DNA from 3 places in the Labrenzia sp. PO1 genome. Region 3 is predicted to be linked to each of the others. Evidence: predicted binding sites of a transcription regulator. Region 3 holds the regulator's gene; each other region holds the start of a gene.
The links. The regulator LexA, encoded in region 3, represses DNA repair genes until DNA is damaged. The targets are predictions, from matches to a motif close to TGTTCNNNNTGTGTTCNG.

Region 1 (4,870 bases), on a different contig from region 3:
ATCGGGAGAAAGGTACGCGAACTTGATCCGTCCGCCCTTTTCGCGCGCGATTGCCGCATAATCTTCCGCAGGGCGGTTGGCTCCAGGGTCAAGCCGGTCGTAACCGGGCTCATAGGCATTGAAAGCCTGCAATGCGCCCAGATAGGTCGGCCACTGCACCAGCGCGGTGTCGCCTTCCGTCAGGAACAGTTTGCCGATGTAATCGAGCCCCTGCTGAGACCCGGAGGTGACGAGAATATTTTCTGGCCCGCACTCGACGCCAAGGCGGCGCATGTGGTTGACGATCCAGTTGCGCAGGCGGGCGCTGCCTTCGCTCATGCCGTATTGCAGTGCGCGGCCCGCGTCCGGACCTGCCAGAATTTCCTGATAGGCTGCCTTGAACGCCTCGGCGGGGAACAGAGCCTGGTCGGGAATACCGCCGGCGAAGTTGATCACATCCGGCTGGTCCAGCAGTTTCAGGAGTTCACGGATTTCCGAGGCGCGCATGCGGCTGGCGCGTCGGGCGTATAGGCTTTCCCAGGTTGTCATTGTTGGCTCGTTGCATTTTTGGATTGGTTATTTAAGTCAATAATACTGACCTAACTTTTTTGCAAGTGTCTCAATCTTGTTATTTTTTGTAATTTTATTTCAAAGTCAATTTGCCGCGACAGTTTGCTTGCTGCCTCTGGAAGCCATTGCGGCTATTGCCTATGTCTGGAGAGCAAAGGAGTTCACCATGTCCCGTCTCGATGAAACCCGTCCGTTCATTCCGCTCAACATTGCTGTGCTGACGGTATCGGACACGCGCAAGCTGGCAGAAGACCGCTCCGGCAATACCCTGGTGGACCGGATCGAAAAGGCAGGACATACGCTTGCGGACAGGCAGATCGTCACCGACGACGTTCCGGCCATTCAGGCGGTCGTCAAAAGCTGGATCAATGACAAGGGCGTGGATGTGATCGTCTCGACCGGCGGCACCGGCTTTACCGGCCGTGACGTGACGCCGGAGGCTATGGAGCCTCTGTTCGAAAAACGCATGGACGGGTTTTCAGAGGTCTTTCACCGGATCTCCTACGACAAGATCGGCACCTCCACGATCCAGTCCCGTGCGACCGGCGGCGTTGCCGGGGCGACTTATATTTTCGTGCTCCCCGGTTCCCCGGGCGCCTGCAAGGACGCCTGGGACGGTATCCTGAAATGGCAGCTGGACTATCGTCACATGCCCTGCAATTTCGTGGAGATCATGCCCAGGCTGGACGAGCACCTGAAGCGCGGCAAGCTGCGGGAGGCGTGATCGCCACCATACCGAAGAAGAGCGTATCCGCCCAGAACCAAGCAGTGCCTTGTTCAGCCGTGCAGCTTGACGGCAACGCTCGCTGGAATGCGCAGGGTACCGACGCAAAAGCGTGCGAAGGCCTGGCGGAACCTGGAAAACAGCCCTTCCCGCTCGGGTTCACCCGAAGAGACGGCGGCAGCCCGCAAGAACACCATCCGCCCACGTCCGATACGCTTGGCGATATCGAGATCTTCCAGCTCCGGCAACGGCCGATGGCCGCCGAGCTTCTGATAAAACTGTCTGGAGATCAGCAGGCCCTGGTTGCCGTAAGGCATGCCAAGCAGTTGGGACCGCAAGGCTGCAAAAGACTCGCTTACCCGCGCACTGAGCCCGAAAGCCTCATAGCGAAGGCGGAAGCTTGCGGCGGTCCGTGGACCGTTGGAGGCACGGGCTGCCCGCTCGATGAAGGCCTGGGCCTCATGATGCCAGCCGCTTTCCAGAAGCGTTTCCGGCCGCAGGAACAATAGCCAGTCGCCCCGGCTCGCCATGGAGGCGCCATAGGCAAGGCGTTCGCTGCGGGAAGCATTGCCCCGGCTGGTCCAGACACACCCGGCCGCGTCGGCAACCTTCTCGGTATTGTCCGACGAACCACCATCGACCACGATAACTTCGCGGATAACGCCCTCTGCAGCTGCCGGCACCAGGGCCGAAAGCGCGTGAACGAGTTCGGTTTCGGAATTTCTTGTCGCAATGATGACGCTGATCATGATCTCAAGTTTTACATGATTTTTTTCAAAGTGCGAGTGTCGCCGACGAGCCGGGAGCTGTTTTTTTGTTGGGGTTCTTAACAAACTCCAATAATCGGCCACCAACCTTCGCGATATATATCGCCGGGTAATGTCTACTTTGGTTGCATGAAAAGAAAAGACCGGGCGAAAGCTGTAGCAGTACCTCTTTCACATTTGTCATAGGGCCGTGAAAAGTTGCTCCAGTGTGAAACCGATCGGTATCCATTTGACGGTTTTCAGGAAAATAGCCCCTTTTCGGCAAATGGAAGTGCCGGGTTTCATGTTATCTTAAGAGTGCATACCAAAGCTGAAAGCTCTTACTTCGACCAGAACCCAAGCGATCGCGCCATGACGACACCCGATCAACAGCCAACTTCAGGCGCAGGATACCTGACGCAGACGCTCGGCCGGATCTTCATGGGGCTCGCCGGGTTTGTTCTGTCCCTGGCTTTGCTGGCCGGGACAGCATCGGCCCGAGACCTCGTGGTGCTGGCAACCCCGGAAGAGCCATACAAGTTTCTTGAAGACGGGGTGTACAAGGGTATCGACGTCGAAGTTCTCGATGAAGTCATGCGCCGTCTCGGCCTTTCCTATTCGCTGGAACTGGTCGAATCCGGAACCCGCATCCAACAGGAAGCGCGCGCCGGACGGGCGGACATGCTGCTATTGTTTTCCAAGAAGCCGGACCGGATGGAGTACCTGAACTATCCAGACGAAAGCTACATCGACATCAGCTGGAGCTTCTTCATCCGCGCCGAAGATGCCGGGACAATCCGTTTCGAAGGCTACGACGACCTGAAGGGGCTGCAGATCGGTATCACGCAGGATTTCGCCTATACGCCGGAGTTCCTCAACGCCGGCCTCGATTTTCAGACGGTCGCCAGTAACAATCTCCAGATCGGCATGCTGCTGGCAAAGCGTGTGGACGCCGTTCCCATGAACACCATCAGCACGCTCTACGAGGAAAAGAAGGCCGGGAGGCTGGACCAGTTGGCGACGTTACCGCTGCCGCTGATAACGAAGCCCTACTACAACGTCTTTGCCAAAGCCTCGACCTACCCGGACATCAAAAGCCTTCCCGGACGCTACGACGAAACCATTCGCGAGATGCAGTCCGACGGGACGCTGGATGCGATCCTGATCAAATACCTTGGTCGCCGGCCAGGTCACGATGACCGTGGCGGTTCCTGAATTCCGGCCTGGTCTGCAGTCCACCATCTTTTGAAGGTCAAAACCCACAAGGTGTAAACAGCATCTTGCGTCGCGTTGGCGTCGTGATAATGTTCTTGTTATGTTCCATTTCATAACCTGGACGTTCTCGCGTGCCCTTCAGTCCCCCCGATGAGATTTCACTACCAGCCGACGCAGCCGGCCTTGTACCCGATGTCCGCTCCGTTTCCGAGCACAGGCGGCGGGGACGCGCGGCTGCGCTCAATGCCTCCGGCCGCTTCGAGAAATTAACTCGTGAATGTTTCGACGATGGCTGGGAAACGCTTGAAGACCTGCCGCCGCTGAAAACCCAGGTTCAGGAAGAGCGTGCGCGCACAATCATCACCCGAAACGAGTCGCCGGATATTTCCTTCGACCGCTCGATCAATCCCTACCGGGGCTGCGAACATGGATGCATCTACTGTTTCGCCAGACCGAGCCACGCGTTCATGGGGCTGTCTCCGGGCCTGGATTTCGAAACCAGGCTGTTTGCCAAACCCAATGCCGCACAGTTGCTTGAACGTGAACTTTCCCGCCCCGGTTATCAGCCGCGCGTGATCGCCATCGGCACGAACACTGATCCCTACCAGCCTATGGAACGCGGCTACAAGCTGATGCGTGAGATCCTGGAAGTGCTGGACAATTGCTCACACCCGGTTGCGATCGTCACCAAGTCAGCCCTGGTCACGCGAGATATCGACATTCTGTCGAGGCTGGCAGAACGAAATCTGGTGAAGGTTGCCTTGTCGGTCACGACGCTCGACAAGAAACTCTGCCGGGCCATGGAGCCGCGTGCGTCTGCACCCCACAAAAGGCTTGAGGCCGTCCGGGCTCTCTCCGACGCGGGCATTCCCACGTCCGTAATGATGGCGCCTGTGATCCCAGCCCTGACAGACAGCGAAATTGAAAACGTTCTGGAAGCGGCAGCCGAGCATGGCGCGACGGAGGTTGCCTACATCCTTTTACGGCTTCCCCTGGAAGTGTCGGAACTCTTTCGGGACTGGCTGCTGCGAGAGCGTCCGGACCGTTACCGCCATGTGATGAACCTGATCCGCGCCATGCGCGGCGGCAAGGACTATGACGCCAAATGGGGCGAGCGCATGCGCGGGAGAGGTCCTTATGCCGACCAGATTGCCAAACGGTTCTCGCTGGGAGCGAAACGCCTTGGCCTCAATCTGCGTCGCCGAAAGCTCAACACCGAGGCCTTCGTCCAGCCGCAAAAAGGCGGTGTGCAATTGGACCTGTTTTGACGCAAGATCTTGAGAAACTTGCTGCCGGACGGCAGGGTGCAGTTCATGACGTTCAGCCCTTCCCTCTTTGACCTTGCCTTTCCCGATAGCCCGGACCTTGTGATCGAGCGTAAGCACGCGAAATCCTTTGACGGTCGGCTCTGCGGCGTAGACGAAGCCGGTCGCGGCCCCTGGGCTGGGCCCGTGGTCACGGCCGCGGTTATCCTGGATTACGACCGGGTACCGGTTGGCCTCAATGATTCCAAGAAACTGACAGAAGCCCGGCGAGAAGAACTTTTCGAGCAGATTGTTGCTACAGCCCATGTCTCGCTCGCCAGCGCTTCACCGGCAACGATCGATGCTGTCAATATTCGCACCGCAACCCTTTC
Region 2 (4,870 bases), 250 kb from region 3:
TGCCTCGTTGCTGACAGGACAGCTGCCCACCATCACGGTGCCAGAAACGACAGAACTGCGGCTGTTTGGAAAAACAACCTCGCGTGATTGGCATCACGCCACCTTCTTCATCAAAGGCGTATCTACGGCTTCACGAGTACGTGAGACATTACCGGAGAGCCAAATGCCGTTTCAATTCAATGTTGGTGACCATTCGTCACCGATCTGGAAATACACAAGTTTCAACTCTTCCCAGTATTCAAAGCTGAAATGGGCCAGAAACAAGCTTTTCAAGATGGTCAAGAACAACCCAGGATGTAATGCCTATTTCCGGACGCTGCCCAAGGGGCGAAGCTTGTCAGACATGATCAACGACAGCTCGATTTGGGTGAATTACGGACCGACCATTTCACCGCTACATGGGGAAATCCACGTTCCTTCCGGGGAAATCGCGGTTGGTGACCGGGCCTTTAAAATGGGCAGGTGGATGGTGCTGGCCACCATCATTCATGAATTCGCGCATCACAACGGCGCCCCGATTACGGGTGGCGACACACGCGCAGAAGAAGCCGTCTATCACTGCGGTCTCGGCAGTGCGAAGGAATATTACGACGGCGTTGATGACCCGAACACGCCTTACGACCCGAACGTCGGCGGTTGATCAACATACCCTGGTGCGCGGCCCCAAAGCATGGGACCGCACCCGGTAGGGCAGAAAAAGATCAGAACGGAATTTCGTCGTCCATAGGGCCGCCACCGCCACCGGACGGACCGCCGTAACCGCCACCGCTGCTGGAACCGCCGCCATAGCCACCACCGAAATTCCCGCCGGAACCGGAACCGCCGCCGCCGAAGCCACCTCCGCCACCGCCTTGTGAGTCATTGCCGTAATCGGGAAGACCGCCGGATGCACCACCACCTTCGCCGCGGCCGTCAAGCATGGTCAGGTTGGAGTTGAAACCCTGCAGCACGATCTCGGTGGAGTACCGGTCCTGACCGGACTGATCCTGCCATTTGCGGGTCTGAAGCTGGCCTTCGAGATAAACCTTTGATCCCTTGCGCAGATATTGCTCCGCAACTTTGCAAAGACCGTCGTTGAAGATCACGACGCGGTGCCACTCCGTCTTTTCACGACGCTCACCGGTGTTGCGGTCGCGCCAGGATTCCGACGTCGCAATCCGGAGATTGGCGATCGGGCGGCCATCCTGCGTACGGCGGATTTCCGGGTCTGCTCCCAGATTGCCGACCAAAATTACTTTGTTGACGCTGCCCGCCATACTGAACTCCTGTTTGTTTTTCGTTGACCCCGCCGACGATGTTCGTGTGCTTCTCCGGCACGTGTCGATAAACGGTCAACGTTGCAAGCTTTGCTGCTAGAAACCAGAACCCTAACGGCACGCCAACAGCTTCGCCGCTATTTTCGCCAGGCTTCACTCATTTTCCACAAGGCAACTTACAAACTGCCGCCTGGTTCATCCGCCTAAAATTCGAGCAAAGTCGACAGACACAATCCTTGATTGCACCTAGTTACAATTTGCTCCACTTTTGTTCCAATCAAGCCCCGATTTTTCTGTCAGGACATTATCTCACGAACTGCGAGGTTTCGGTCACCTATTTCTGGTCGGCTCCTGACGCGGCAATCGTTAATGTACTTGTTTTGTTCTTATCATTTCTGTAAAAGCGATTCAATCAGGCATCGCATCGACGAGTGCCTCTGGCACGATAATGGAAATGCCTCACTGGAAGCTCCGCCCGAAACTGCTATATCGGGGCAAACAGACATCATCGGCAATGGACCATCTTAGCGTATGCGAGAGCAACAATCGGCTTTGGGCGACGCATGCGGTCAGGAAGAACGACAATGAAGACAGCCAAGGGATCGCAGTCGGAAGAAGCCTGGAAGGCGGACCCAACACGGGTCATCAGCATCCGTGGCGCACGGGAGCATAACCTCAAGGGCGTCGACCTGGACCTGCCCCGGGACAAGTTGATTGTCATGACCGGCCTGTCTGGCTCAGGCAAGTCGTCACTCGCCTTCGACACCATATATGCAGAAGGACAGCGGCGGTACGTGGAAAGCCTGTCCGCCTACGCGCGCCAGTTCCTGGAAATGATGCAGAAACCGGACGTCGACCAGATCGACGGTCTGTCGCCGGCAATCTCCATCGAACAGAAGACCACGTCCCGCAATCCGCGCTCCACGGTCGGAACGGTTACGGAAATTTACGATTACATGCGCCTTTTGTTTGCGCGTGTCGGCGTTCCCTATTCCCCCGCTACCGGTCTGCCGATCGAAAGCCAGACCGTCAGCCAGATGGTCGATCGCATTCTGGAGCTGGAAGAAGGTGCCCGCCTCTACCTGCTCGCGCCGATGGTTCGCGGCCGCAAGGGCGAGTACCGCAAGGAACTTGCCGAGCTGATGAAGAAGGGTTTCCAGCGCGTCAAGATCGACGGAACCTTCCATGAGATTTCCGAGGCCCCTGCCCTCGACAAGAAATTCAAGCACGATATCGACGTCGTCGTAGACCGTATCGTCGTGCGCGACGATATCTCCGGTCGGCTTGCCGATTCACTGGAAACGGCGCTGAAACTTGCCGATGGCATTGCAATTGCCGAATTTGCCGACAAGACCGACGAGAACGGCAACCCGGAACGGTTGATCTTTTCCGAAAAATTTGCCTGCCCGGTATCCGGCTTCACCATTCCGGAGATCGAGCCGCGTCTGTTCTCGTTCAACAATCCCTTCGGTGCCTGCCCCACTTGTGATGGCCTTGGAACGACACTCGCCTTCGAGGAAGACCTGGTTGTTCCTGACCACTCGCTTTCCCTGCGCGAAGGAGCTGTCCTGCCGTGGGCGAAGACAGGGTCGACATCACCTTATTATGCCCAGACGCTGGAAGCACTCTGCAGTCATTTCAAGGTGTCCATGGCAACGCCCTGGAAGGATCTTCCTTCGGAAGTGCGCGAGGCAATCCTTCATGGAACCGGCAATGCGAAGATTGAATTCGTCTATGATGACGGCGTCCGCAGCTACCGGACAGAGAAGACCTTTGAAGGTGTAATCGGCAATATCGAACGGCGGTGGCGCGAGACGGAATCCACCTGGGTTCGCGAGGAACTGGCAAGGTTTCAATCCGATCATGCCTGCCCGGCTTGCAGCGGGTTCCGTCTGAAGCCGGAAGCGCTTGCCGTCAAGATTGCCGGCAGGCATATCGGTCAGATCACCGAACATTCCATTCGCGATGCAAGCCTCTGGTTTGAAGCCCTGCCGGAGCAACTGAACGACAAACAGAGCGAAATCGCAGGCCGCATCCTGAAGGAAATTCGCGAGCGGCTGAAGTTCCTGAATGACGTTGGCCTTGAATATCTCACCTTGTCCCGCTCTTCCGGAACACTGTCAGGTGGCGAAAGCCAGCGTATCCGCCTCGCCTCGCAGATCGGCTCGGGGCTGACAGGAGTTCTCTATGTACTGGATGAGCCGTCCATCGGCCTTCATCAGCGCGACAACGCCCGTCTTCTGGAAACGCTGAAACACCTGCGCGATCTCGGCAATACGGTGATTGTGGTCGAGCATGATGAAGACGCGGTGCTGACTGCCGATTACGTTGTCGACGTCGGACCAGGAGCGGGTGTCCATGGCGGGCAGATCGTCGCCAAGGGCACTCCCTCCGAAATCATGGCCAATCCCAATTCGTTGACGGGGCAGTACCTGTCTGGATCCATGATGGTTTCGCGCAACGACGAGCGCAGAAAAATCAACAAGAAGCGGAAGATCTCCGTTCGCGGCGCCCGCGGCAACAATCTCAAGGACATTGACGTCGACGTGCCGCTCAGCACGTTTACCTGCGTCACCGGTGTGTCGGGTGGCGGCAAGTCCACGTTCCTGATCGATACGCTCTACAAGGCCGCAGCTCGTCGCCTCAATGGCGCGCGGGACAACCCTGCCCCGCACGATCGCATCGAAGGCCTGGAAGTGCTCGATAAGGTCATCGACATCGATCAGTCACCGATCGGCCGGACACCCAGATCCAACCCGGCGACCTACACCGGTGCCTTTACCCCGATCCGTGAATGGTTCGCCGGCATGCCTGAAGCCAAGGCCAGAGGCTATCAGCCCGGCCGGTTCTCCTTCAACGTCAAGGGAGGCCGCTGCGAAGCCTGTCAGGGCGACGGCGTCATAAAGATCGAAATGCACTTCCTGCCGGATGTTTACGTCACTTGCGACGTATGCAAAGGCAAACGGTACAATCGGGAAACGCTCGAGGTCGAGTTCAAGGGCAAGTCGATTGCCGACGTGCTCGACATGACCGTGGATGAAGCCGCCGTGTTCTTCTCCGCAGTTCCCGCCGTGCGCGACAAGATGGAGACTCTGGCGCGTGTCGGTCTCGGCTACATCAAGGTCGGCCAACAGGCGACCACGCTCTCAGGTGGTGAAGCGCAGCGCGTAAAGCTTGCGAAGGAACTCTCCAAGCGCTCGACGGGGCGTACGCTGTACATACTGGACGAACCTACGACAGGCCTGCATTTTCACGATGTCGCAAAGCTGCTGGAAGTGCTTCACGAACTGGTTGACCAGGGCAACACGGTTTTGGTGATCGAGCACAATCTTGAAGTAATCAAGACAGCAGACTGGATTATCGATCTGGGACCGGAAGGAGGCGACGGTGGCGGCACGGTGGTTGCAACCGGACGGCCTGAAGACGTTGCCGAGGTTTCGGAAAGCTACACGGGTCAATTCCTGCAGGAACTGCTGCAGCGACGTCCGCAACGGGCACACGACGCTGCGGAATAGGTCTTAACCAGTCTCCAGTTACGTGACGACAGGCATGTGTGCACCGCACACATGCCTTTTTCATTTGTATTTCCGCATGTTCCACGAATCATCCCGATT
Region 3 (4,870 bases):
CTTTGCCGGACTGGCAGCCTCCAGTCTTCGAACGGCATATGTTTCGGCGCCTCGCCTTGCCGAACAGATGAACGCGGATTTGGCTGGCTACATAGAAGAGATTGACAGCGCGGCAGCCGGTCACCGGATCGTGCTGGCCGTATCCTCGGTCAATGGGCGTCCTGTCGAGGAGGGCGAGTTCCCCGCTAAAGTGCGCTTGCGCGTTCCGGCAGGAAGCGACATTGAAGTGGGGCGCACCGTGAGCGTCAGTGCGCGGTTGTTTCCCCCTGCAGGTCCCGTCTTTCCAGGAGGATACGATTATTCCTTCCGGGCCTTCTTTCAGCAGATAGGTGCGACGGGTTTCAGTTTCGGGTCCCCCGAGGTCATCGAGACTGAGGAGGCTGGAAATGAATTTCGCCCTGCCGTTGCCGTTGCCAAGCTTCGAATAGACCTCGCGGAGCGTATTAGGAGCAATCTTTCGGAAGGGCCGGAAACCGCACTGATCGTTGCTCTTCTGGTTGGAGACCGCAGCGGTATAACCGAAGAGCAGGAAGAGATTTTACGGGCCGCCGGATTGGCTCACATTCTTGCAATTTCCGGGCTGCATATGGCGCTCTTTGCCGGTGGCGCCTATGGGGCGGTCTTGCTGCTCTTTTCGTTGGTGCCGATACTGACGCTCAGGTGGCCGGTGCATAAATGGGCCGCGCTTTCAGCCCTTGGTGCTGCTGTTATTTATCTGCTTCTGTCCGGTGGTGCGGTTGCGACGCAACGATCGTTCCTGATGATCGCGATTGTCTTTGTCGGAATTCTGGTGGGGCGACGCGGCCTGACCCTGCGAAGCGTAGCGTTGGCTGGCCTCGTACTCTTGCTGATTGCTCCTGAGCGGTTGTTTTTCCCCGGCTTCCAGATGTCCTTCGCTGCCGTGATCTGCCTGGTCGCCGTATATGACCTGTGGCGGCAGCGAGATCGTTCCCTGTCATCTGGTGAAAGAGTGTCCGGATGGGGCATGGCGACTTGTCTTTACCTCGGCAAGTGGGCTGCAGGGCTGTTCGTAACCGCATTGGTCGCGGGGCTGGCGACCGGCATTATAGGAGCTCATCACTTCAGCCGCATCGCGCCCTATGGCCTTGTCGGCAACTTGCTGGGAATGCCGGTGTTTTCACTTGTTGTGATGCCTATGGGAGTACTTGCATTCGTTCTGATGCCCTTCGGCCTTGCGGCTCTCCCTCTGGCTGTCATGTCTTTCGGAGTTTCACTTCTGTTGAAGGTTGCTTCCTTTACCGCAGCCCTGGATGCCGGCAGCGGAACTTCCGGAAGGCTCGACGGGGCTGCTGCATTGCTGTTGCTATCAGCATTATTTGCCGGATTGTTGGTGCCTGGCAGAAAGCGTGTGCTCGCAGGAGTGCCTCTCGTCGCAGGAATATTGATTGTTCTCACCAGCCGGCCTCCGGATATCCAGATTGCTGCAAGCGGCTCTCGAATAGCTGCCCGCGATGAAACGGGAACTTTGCGTTACGCAGCTAGGGGGAGATCGTTTGCAAGTGATCTCTGGCTGCAGTCGGAAGGAGTGAGGAATGATGCGATCTTGTCGCGCAAGATGAAATCGCCTCAAAGAAATTGCGATGACGACGGTTGTGTCATCAGGGCCTACGTCAATTCAGAGGACGCAGAACGGCTGGATGGCAGGCAATCGTTTCTTGCAATCGCGCAGCCAAAGACATTTGAAGCGTTTCAGCTGGATTGCCGATATGCCGATTTGGTCGTGACCGATCTTGTCGCTCCGGAGAGCTGCGGCGCAGCCCTCGTCCTGGATCACGGTACGCGCACCGAACGTGGTGCCGTCTCCATCTGGCTATCGCCCGGTGATTTCAGCCAGGCCGTAAATGCTACGAGCGGTGCCAGTGCACCGGGCCATCCGCCAAACGAAAATCTGAAAATCGAGAAACTGAAGTTTGCCATCCCTGATCCACCGCGCCCCTGGCATCACCAGGGTACGGTAACGAGAGACAGCCTGCGTCTAGCCGAGCGCGCCTCGGTGGCCGAAGCGCGCGCAGAGGAGTGACTGGTCAATACTGACGAAACAGGGCAACGAGGCGGCCCTGAACACGAACGCGGCCGGGACCGAAGATCCTGGTTTCATAAGCCGGGTTGGCTGCTTCAAGAGCGATGGAAGCGCCTTTCTTGCGCAGCCTCTTCAAGGTGGCTTCTTCATCGTCCACAAGTGCAACAACGATGTCGCCACTGTCGGCGCTGTCGGTCCGGCGGATAAGAACAGTATCACCGTCCAGAATGCCGGCCTCAATCATGGAATCACCACGAACCTCCAGCGCGTAGTGTTCCCCGCGACCAAGCAGGTCCTGCGGCACTGTGATGGAATGGCTGTGTGTTTGAATGGCCTCGATGGGCACACCGGCTGCAATGCGGCCCATGACAGGAATTTCCGTAACACTGGACACCGGCACCGGTGCAGCTTTTTCCGGCTCCGGTTTGCCGAGTGAGCCTTCAATGACTTCAGGTGAGAAGCTGCCTCTTGGTCGTGGAGCACCCAGGCCGGGTGCGATGGAGTCCGGAAGACGAACAACCTCCATGGCTCTGGCCCGGTTCGGCAGGCGCCGGATGAAGCCACGTTCTTCAAGCGCGGTGATCAGGCGGTGAATGCCAGACTTGGAGCGCAGGTCGAGCGCATCCTTCATTTCGTCGAAAGACGGCGGCACACCGGTTTCTTTCAGTCTTTCGTGAATGAACATGAGCAGTTCGTACTGCTTGCGCGTCAGCATGTAGGCGTCCCCTGACCGAGAAAACATCTGGTACAAATCAAGAACATGGTACCTGTTCTCATTGTGTTCTGCAAGGGTAAATGTTCTCTTACTGTTCTTGGCTTCGAACAAGTTGCCGTATTCAATCCGTCTCCGATATCGGATTTAGGTCATCCTTCGATCCGGTCAGGATCAGCAGTTCACAGGTGATCAAAGTCGGCGCGCCACCAGCGGTGAGAATGCCCCGATGCAGTCCACCGTCGAGATCAACGGCGCGGATTGGGATACAAAGCTCTTGTTCCGGATTCGCGCCAGCGTTTTCAGTCAGGAGTATCTCGGAGATCAGACCTGTCATCGGCTGGGCATCGCGAAACGCTGCTCCGGCCAGACTGCCCAGTCCATAGACTTCGTAGGAGGGGGCTTTCAGCTCTTTTGCGAGTTCTTGGATGCTGTCCGTCAGGTCGGCAAACGGAGCGAGTGTGGTGATAAGCGCATTGTAGTCGGTTGTCCGTGACTGTTCGTCATCCTGTTGCACACGAAACAGCGTGAATTCGGTTTCCGGATCCAGCGATGCCACGAAGGCTGCGCCTTGCAGGCCGTACCCTTTGATAGCCCCCTGATGCGCAACCTTCAGCGTATGCGGCAGTAAGTGGCCAAGGTGCTCGACTTCTTCCTCGTGCCAATAAGCGTGTACATGAGCGAACCATTCACCATCTCGTATCCCGAGAATGGCAACTGCGGACTCCAGCGTTGCGCCTTTCGAAGAGTGCGTGTCGCTATACCAGGCTGCATGTCTGTCATCGATTGCACAGGCAGGCATCACAAAGTCGAACGCTTCGAGCATCAGCCCGGAAAGATCGAGAACGGCGGAGCTCAGTCCTTGGTGCGTGGCGAAGCGGCCCAGCGCCTCCAGCAAGGGAGTTTGCTCTGCCAGGGAGATTTCCAATGGTTTCGCCAGACATCTGGCATGGGGGAGCCGATTGATGGCAGAAGGGCCGGGATGACGAATGTCGGACAGAGACCTGGGGGCGGGCCGTCTCACAACAGGCCTTTCTCGGTCAAATGCTCCCGCACCAGTTTCTTGGTGATCTTGCCATAGGCACTTGTCGGCATTGCGGGAATGAAGAGATAACGTGCAGGCATCTTGTAGCGGGCGATCTTGCCGTTCAGATAGTCGCTGAGTTCCTGAGGGTCGGGTGAATTGTCTGGGGCAGCCACACAAACGGCTAGGCCAACTTCGCCCCATTGCCTGTCCGGAATCCCGAGAATTGCGACCTCGGAAATATCCGGATGTGTAAGCAGCACTTCCTCGACTTCCTTCGGGTAGACGTTGGAGCCACCAGAAATGTACATGTCCGACGCTCGGCCTGTCAGGAAGAGGTACCGCTGTTCATCCATGTGACCGATGTCTCCGGTGCGGAACCAGCCGTTCCGGAAAGACTTCTGGTTGGCGTCTTCGTCTTCCAGATAGCCAGCACAGACTGCCGAACCGATGACGCAGACTTCACCCGTTTCATTGGGGGGGAGATGATTGCCATCCTCGTCCTGGATCGAAACCTCTATACCAGTTCGCTCCGTACCGCAGGTGCCGCTGCGTGCCTCAGGTCCATCCTCCAGAAAATGATCCTGTGGCCGCAGCACGGTGATGTTTCCGGTGACCTCGCCAAGTCCGTAGTATTGAACCAGAACGTGCCCCAATTTCTGGAGTGCCAGCTTCTGGTCCTCTCTGTACATGGGAGCCCCCGCATAAATGACGTGACGAAGGCTCGAGTGATCGTACTGATCAACAGAAGGGTCTTCCACCAGGCGTTTGACGATTGTGGGAACGGTGAAGAGATTGCTGACCTTGTGTTTTTCGATCAACTCGAATGCAGTCGAGGGATTGAAGCCACCTCCGGGCAGGAGAACATGTGTAGAACCAACTGATAGCTGGGCAATCAGTTGTAACCCTGCGCCGTGTGACAATGGGGCTATGACCAGCGACGCATCGCGCTCCGTCGTCCCGGGCAACAGGTCTGCCATGTAGTTGACGCAAACGAATCCGATCTGCCCGTGACTAAGGACAACTGCCTTCGGGCGGCCGGTTGAGCCTGAGGTGAAGAACAGCCAACAGGGATCGTTATAGTCCACTGCCT

Region 1: HCG46_RS10675 (PA0069 family radical SAM protein) is a predicted target of LexA. The motif match lies at 3,325-3,342, and genes of this name have one in related genera.
Region 2: uvrA (excinuclease ABC subunit UvrA) is a predicted target of LexA. The motif match lies at 1,627-1,644, and genes of this name have one in related genera.

The regions. Positions count from the first base shown of each region.
Region 1 is NZ_JAAXCR010000002.1:604,177-609,046, forward strand. It holds gene HCG46_RS10655 (PLP-dependent aminotransferase family protein) at 1-528, opposite strand, end outside; gene moaB (molybdenum cofactor biosynthesis protein B) at 716-1,273, shown strand; gene HCG46_RS10665 (glycosyltransferase) at 1,327-2,022, opposite strand; gene HCG46_RS10670 (transporter substrate-binding domain-containing protein) at 2,392-3,234, shown strand; gene HCG46_RS10675 (PA0069 family radical SAM protein) at 3,390-4,502, shown strand; gene HCG46_RS10680 (ribonuclease HII) at 4,548-4,870, shown strand, end outside.
Region 2 is NZ_JAAXCR010000003.1:412,356-417,225, forward strand. It holds gene HCG46_RS16880 (hypothetical protein) at 164-640, shown strand; gene HCG46_RS16885 (single-stranded DNA-binding protein) at 702-1,256, opposite strand; gene uvrA (excinuclease ABC subunit UvrA) at 1,841-4,771, shown strand.
Region 3 is NZ_JAAXCR010000003.1:158,247-163,116, forward strand. It holds gene HCG46_RS15725 (ComEC/Rec2 family competence protein) at 1-2,041, shown strand, start outside; gene lexA (transcriptional repressor LexA) at 2,046-2,756, opposite strand; gene HCG46_RS15735 (hypothetical protein) at 2,878-3,681, opposite strand; gene HCG46_RS15740 (acyl-CoA synthetase) at 3,774-4,870, opposite strand, start outside.